DNA from 2 places in the Selenomonas oralis genome. Region 1 is predicted to be linked to the other one. Evidence: riboswitches for the same ligand, from Rfam matches in the RefSeq annotation. Region 1 holds a riboswitch; the other holds the start of a gene.
What was found. Region 1 has a riboswitch for cobalamin ahead of ACRTGH_RS11995 (TonB-dependent receptor plug domain-containing protein). Riboswitches for the same ligand answer to the same signal wherever they lie in the genome.
Positions count from the first base shown of each region.

Region 2: linked by a shared signal. The riboswitch ahead of ACRTGH_RS11365 (methylmalonyl-CoA mutase family protein) and the one ahead of ACRTGH_RS11995 (TonB-dependent receptor plug domain-containing protein) in region 1 are both predicted to bind cobalamin.

Region 1 is NZ_CP194411.1:2,552,658-2,556,071, reverse strand. Features, by position in the region: gene ACRTGH_RS12005 (ExbD/TolR family protein) at 1-201, shown strand, start outside; gene ACRTGH_RS12000 (energy transducer TonB) at 214-1,107, shown strand; cobalamin riboswitch at 1,235-1,410, shown strand; gene ACRTGH_RS11995 (TonB-dependent receptor plug domain-containing protein) at 1,689-3,414, shown strand, end outside.
Region 2 is NZ_CP194411.1:2,410,472-2,413,885, reverse strand. Features, by position in the region: gene ACRTGH_RS11375 (type I glutamate--ammonia ligase) at 1-1,315, shown strand, start outside; gene ACRTGH_RS11370 (hypothetical protein) at 1,386-1,649, opposite strand; cobalamin riboswitch at 1,779-1,952, shown strand; gene ACRTGH_RS11365 (methylmalonyl-CoA mutase family protein) at 2,199-3,414, shown strand, end outside.

The sequences.
Region 1 (3,414 bases):
CATATCACGGTCGACAACAAGCCTGTGAGCCTCCAGGATGCGTCTGTCATCATGAAGCGGCACATGCAGGAAAATGCAAATGCCGCTGTCGTCTTGCAGGCGGACAGGAAGACAGCGCATGGACAGGTTGTCGCCGTTATGGATATGCTCAAGGGCGCGGGTGTGAAGCGGCTGTCTATAGCTGCGGAACAGAAGAAATAGAAGGTACAGCATATGGAGCAGAATCATTCATGGCTCAAGGCTTCGCTCATCGCCTTCCTGCTTCACCTTGTCGCAGCAGCCCTGCTCGTTCTGTGGCTGGCGCAAGTCGCTGAAGAAAAGGAACAGCAGACGTACATCATCGATCTTGCGGAGTCCAATTTCAGCCAAGGAAGCGGCCACGAAGGCGGCGGTGGCGGCGGCGGATCTGCAGCGACAGCAGATTTTCCAGCACCGCTGCAGGAAGCGGAAATGGAAAAACGTGTGGAAACGGTACAGCAGGCGCAGACTGCTGCGTCCAAGGCGGCTGAGGCAACAACGAAGGAACCGGTCCGATTGCCTCCTCCGGCCAAGAGCGAGGAGCAGAGCAGACCGAGTGACACCACCTCCGGCCAAGGCACGGATGCAGGCAGCAATACGGGAGGCAGCACGGGCGGAGAACAAGGCAGCGGCGGCGGAAGCGGTACAGGTACGGGATCTGGTTCCGGCAGCGGCATAGGCCCGGGCGAAGGCTCCGGTACAGGCGGCGGTTCCGGCTCCGGCAGCGGCTCCGGCACGGGCGACGGCCAGGGCACGGGCGATGGGTCGGGCGATGGCCAAGGATCCGGCGACGGCAATACACCGGGTACGGGCAGCGGTCCCTTCGATACTGAGGGCTTCCGGGCAGCGATCATTGCGAACAAGGAGTATCCGACGATGGCAATCAAGCGGGAGATGCAGGGATCGTCTACCATTCATTGCGTGCTGGATGCCGGCGGCAATATTGTCAGCGTCTCGCTGCTGGGCTCATCGGGGCATGGCATTCTCGATGACGCGGCTCTTTCAGCCGCGAGGGCCGTCGGCAGTTACCCGAATCCTACCGGGGGAGAAGTCCGGGTCAATGTCACAGTAGATTTTTATATACGCTGAGGAATAGAGGAGACAGGATGGGCCGGATTATAAAGTTATAATTTTTTCAGGAACCCATCCTGCCCTTATAGCGGATTGACAAATAGTTATTGCTGCGTTAGAATGTGACTAATGGTATCATAAAAAATAAATATATCAAGGAACAGGTGTCGCAAGACTTAATAGGGAATCCGGTACAAGCCGGAGCGGTCCCGCCACTGTAAGAGGAGCCCACCAGGATTTGCCACTGGAGCATACGCTCTGGGAAGGTTTGGTGCGGCGATGAATCTGAGCCAGGAGAACTGCCTGCTTCAACATCACCGTCGGTTTTGAGGAAACTCAAAAGCCGGTACCTGCGAGCGATGGGTAGGGGATTTCGTCTATGAGTTTCGGGATAGAGTTGTCTCCGGTGCGTTTTGCACCGGTTTTTCTTTTTCCGCAGCTTTGCGGCCGCCTCAGCCAATGCGTTGGCTTGCAGGCGGCTTTTCTTTTTGGAAGCCGGGGTGGTCAGAGGGATGCCATATGATTATAGGATTTATTATCTATTTATTCTGAATCATGCCTATATGTCCTACAATGGAGAAATAAGAGGTGTCCATTTTATGGCGAAAAGAAAGGAACAGCGTTTGGTGGCAGGGGTTTTTTGGATGCTTGCGGCAGGTGTCCTCGGCTCCCCGCTGACGGCAAGTGCAGCGGAGGAAGCGCAGACATCGAAGACGGAACCCTTGTGGCAGGAGTCGATGGGGTCGGGGGCGCAGGAAGAGCCTGCACAGACGCCGCCCACTCCGGCGCAGGGAGTCAATGCGGGCACGGCACAGACAGCGCAGACACCGGCACAGGGCGGCAATGCGAGTGCCAATACAACGGCGGATTACACGCTGGAGAACATCACCGTGGAGGCGAGGAGGCCGAAATGGGAAGAGACGCTTTCTCCGGGTACTGTGACCGTCATTCGTCCGGAGGAATTCAAGGGCGAGCAGAAGACGCTGCCGGACTTTTTGAAGATGGTGCCGGGTGTCCATGTGCGTGAGGTTCAGGGCAAGGGGCAGTATACAACGGTGACGGTGCGCGGCTCGACGGCGGCGCAGGTCGGCGTCTTCGTCGACGGCGTGCTGACGAACCTCGGCGGCGACGCGGCAGTCGATATCTCGACGATTCCCGTCAGCAACGTCGAGCGCATCGAGGTCTACCGCGGCTACATCCCCGCGCGCTTTGCGGGCACCTTTATCGGCGGCGTCATCAACGTCGTGACGAAGAAGCCGAAGCAGGCGCATGGCTCGGCGGAGGTTGGCCCTGCTTCGTTCGGCGGGAAGAAGGCGTCAGTCGAAATCACCGCACCGCTTGGCCCCGGCAGCCTTCTCTTCGGACTGAACCATGAATCGCGGGAAGGTGACTTCCCCTATCGCAGCTATGCGGCGGAGCAGTTCTATACGAATACCGGAGATGGACGGCTGATTATGGAGACACGGGCAGAGCTGCAAGGCTACCTCGCTATGACGCCGGCAGAAAGAGCGGCGTATGATGCTGCGAATGGAGCTGGGGCATGGCAGGCTAATGTAGATGGCTGTATCCAGTGGCTCGAGGACAATGGGGGGCGTTTGGTACTTGCTGCGGATGATCCGCGCCGCCGGCGGCAATACAACGACTACAGCAATTCGGATCTTCTCGTCAAATGGCAGAACGATGACTGGATGATCAAGGGAACGTACAAATTTGTCAATCGCCATCTGCCCGACAGCCTTTGGGTCGATTACCGAAGCTATTTCGATATGATTCAACCGGGGCTTCTCGTTGATAAATACGATCTCTATAAATACGATAAGCGTCATCAGACGCTCAGTGCGGCGGAGCTTCTCGTGCAGCGGCGCTATATAGGGAAGAATTACGAATGGGGCTGGATGGTCGACTATATGAAACAGAACAAGCGCTACCGTGCCGAAAATATTCACGATGGTCTGCGCTTTATGATCAAGATACCGATGCGTGAATGGAGCGAATACAGTTCCCAAAAGTACAACATACAGGTGGACGGCACATACGAGCTCAGCAAGAACAATATGCTCGACTTCCAGATGAACTATTCACATGAACGCATGAAAATCCGGGGCGATGGTCTCGATGAGGTCATCGACGACGTGCAGGCGGGCATCGGCAATCTCTGGGCGCAGATGCGCAACCAGTTCGATCAGAATATCTTCAATGTACAGCTGCAGGATACCATCACGCTCGACAAGAAGAGGACATGGCAGCTGACGCCGGCTATCCGCTACAATCGCTCGGAAATCGTGGGCTACAGTCAGTTCGGACGTTTCAATCCCCTCAAAACGT
Region 2 (3,414 bases), 140 kb from region 1:
GATGTCGGCCTCGCAGGTCATGCAGGAGCAGTATTGGCAGCGTACGCATGGGGCTGTGCGCACGGCTTTGGAGCAGGCTGTCATGCTGCTTGACCGCTATGGCTTGCAGGTAGAGATGGGACATAAGGAGGTCGGCGGCCTCAAGGCGCAGATTGACGAATCGGGCAAGATGACGCATGTCTGTGAGCAGATTGAGATCGACTGGCGTTTCGCCGACGCTTTGCAGGCGGCAGATAATGAGCTTATCGTGCGCACGATCGTGCGCGAGGTCTTCCGCGAGAACGGACTTGAAGTGAATTTTAAGGCGAAGCCGATGATCGGTCTTGCGGGCAATGGTGAACATACGCATTTCTGCATTGCCGCTGTTATGGAAGACGGCAAGGTCTATAATCTCTTTACGCCGCAGGATATGAAAAAGGACTTCCTCAGTGCTGTCGGTTATGGCGCAATCATGGGGCTTTTGAAGAATTACGAGGTTATCAATCCGTTTGTCTCGGCGACGAATGATTCTTTGAATCGTTTGAAGCCGGGGTTTGAGGCGCCGGTCTGCATTGTCACATCCCTTGGCCACACACCCGAGATTCCCTCACGCAACCGCACGATACTTGCGGGTTTGATTCGTGATTTGACGAATCCTTATGCGACGCGCTTCGAATTGCGCGCCTGCAATCCGTATTCCAATACATACCTTGTCCTGGCAGCTGTCTATTCCGCTGTTCTTGATGGGGTGAAAGCGGCTGTTTCCCGCACGACGGATGCCCTGCTGGCGGAATTGTCCAAAGATGCAGGCGAGGAGGGGTTCTATCTCGAAAAGAATCGCGCTTACAGGAGCGAAATCGATGTATTCGAGGATTATACCGAAAGGGAACGCGATCGCCTCTTCGGTGCGCCGCCGTCGACGGTCTGGGAAAATATGCAGGGCTTTGAGAACCACCCGGAGAAGGTGGAGGCCATTACAGCAGGCGGTGCACTTCGTGAGCAGATTATCGACGCTTTCAAGGCGGGCGCGCTCCTGCGCTGGAAAACGGAGCTCATCAGCCGAATCATTCCTGAAAATCGTGATATCGTGCGCAAGGCGCGCGAGGTGCAGACGGATTTCGTAACGGATCAGGATTCCTACAACTGGAACAAGATCAATGGAATCCGTTCCTATCTCGCAAAAGACAGCATTGATGAGAAATCACTTTTCACGCTTCTGATCAAGGCGTTGAATGAGGGCGATTACGCTGCCGCTTCTGGCCTGCAGGTGGAGATGTATGATAAGATTGAGGAGCTCAAAGTTCTTTACGATGCCTATACGAAGAATATGATTTGACGGTTTGCTGATGACAAAAGAAAAAGCGCCAAGACAGGCGCTTTTTCTTTTGTTGGGGCAGGTGCGTCTTTTAATAGATATGGTATGTCTTCCAAGGAATCTGCTCGATTTTCACTGTTTTCAAAAAATCGACGATGTCCTTTCTGCCGTAATAGCGCGGTTTTCCATCGCGATCCTGCGACATCAGGATGATGGGCAAGTTGCGGAAAAAGGGCGCGATCTCGTTGCGGAACGATACGGCGCGTGCCGTGTACTGAGTGACGTGGGGTTTGACGACAACTATGGCAAAGGTCACGCCTTGTTCTATGATGACGGCGCCATGAATTTTGATCATGGAATAGCCTCCTTGCATGATTTGGAAGAGTCTTGGGAAAAGGTCGGGGTTCAACTCATATTTTTATTGTAAAAGACTTCGGAAGTATTGACAATCCCCAATAAATAGAGTTAATATAAAGATGAAAACAACATATTGTTGGAGACAGGTGTCGCAAGACTTAATAGGGAATCCGGTAGAAGCCGGAGCGGTCCCGCCACTGTAAGAGGAGTCCGTCATAGAACGCCACTGGAGAAATCTCTGGGAAGGCATGATTGGACGATGAATCTGAGCCAGGAGAACTGCCTGTTTTGACATCACCGTTGGCGTACCATTGAGGTGTGCCAATACCTGCGAGCGATGGGTAGGGGATTTTGCCGTACTGGGACACGGCGGGCTCTCCGGCGCTTTTGGCACCGGATTTTTATTTGGAAAGAAGATGTTCTGACTGGAAACGACGTGCAGAAGCATCTCTACATGAAGCCTGTCGACCGGAACACAGAAACCGCCTTTTAAACGCAGGGCGGTTTTGTTGTGTTCCGTATCATTGTTAAGGGAGGCTGTGGAAGTATGAGCAATGAAACAAAGGGTCAGGATGAGAACCTTGACCTGCAGGCCATCTTGAAGAAGGCCGAACAACAAACGAGTTTCCCCGATGTTCCGCTCGACGAATTTGAGCCGCCGACGTATGAGGAGTGGAAAGAGGCTTGCGTCGAGTTGTTGAAGGGGGCTCCCTTCGAGAAGAAGATGTTTACGAAAACGTATGAGGGCATTACGTTTGAGCCGATGTACACGCACAAGATGACAGACGGAATCTTGCCGAGAACCGACTTCCCGGGTATGGACAACTTCCTTCGCGGCGTGCGTCCGAACGGCTACATTGAACAGCCTTGGGGCATCGCGCAGTCGTGCGACGAGACGCTGCCTGAGGAAAACAACGAGTTGCTGCGCCGCGAGGTGGACAAGGGATCGACGATTTATAACATCCGTCTGGATTCGGCGACGCTCCTCAACAAGGATGCCAAGGATGCCGAAAAGATCGGTGATGAAGGGTGCAATATCACGACGGTCGAGGATATGCACACGACGCTTAACGGCTTGAAGCTCGACCATCATCCGCTCTATATCTATGCGGGTGCTTCGTCCTTGCCAATGCTTTCTCTCGTCGCGGCGTCTGTCAATTCCGACGGCGGCGATCTCGCCAAGCTCAGCGGTTTCGTAGGGGCGGATCCCCTGGGTGAAATGATTCAGCGCGGCGAGAACTATGCCGCACTTCCGCAGCTTTATGATGAGATGGCGGAAGCGGCTTTTTGGGTGAAGAAGTATGCTCCGAAGCTCAGGACGATCATGGTGCGAAGCGATGCTGTTTCGCGCGGCGGCGCCAATGATGTGCAGGAGGTTGCTTCGACACTTGCCGTCGGTGTCGCTTACCTGCGCGCTCTCATAGAGCGCGGGCTTACGGTGGACGAGGCGGCGGAACAGATGATGTTCGGCTTCTCCATGGGCGCGAACTTCTTCCTGCAGATTGCTAAACTCCGTGCGGTTCGCCCGATCTGGGCGCAGATCGTCAAGGCGTTTGGCGGCGGCGAGGAAGCGCAGCGCATCCATATCCATGCGCGCCCCGCATTGTTTTTCAAGACGGTTTACGATCCTTATGTCAACATGCTGCGCAATACGACGGAAATTTTCTCGGGCGTCGTCGGCGGACTTGATTCCTTCGAGAACGCTCCGTTCGATGAGCCGATCCGCAAGGGCGATGAATTCTCGCGTCGCATCGCGCGCAACG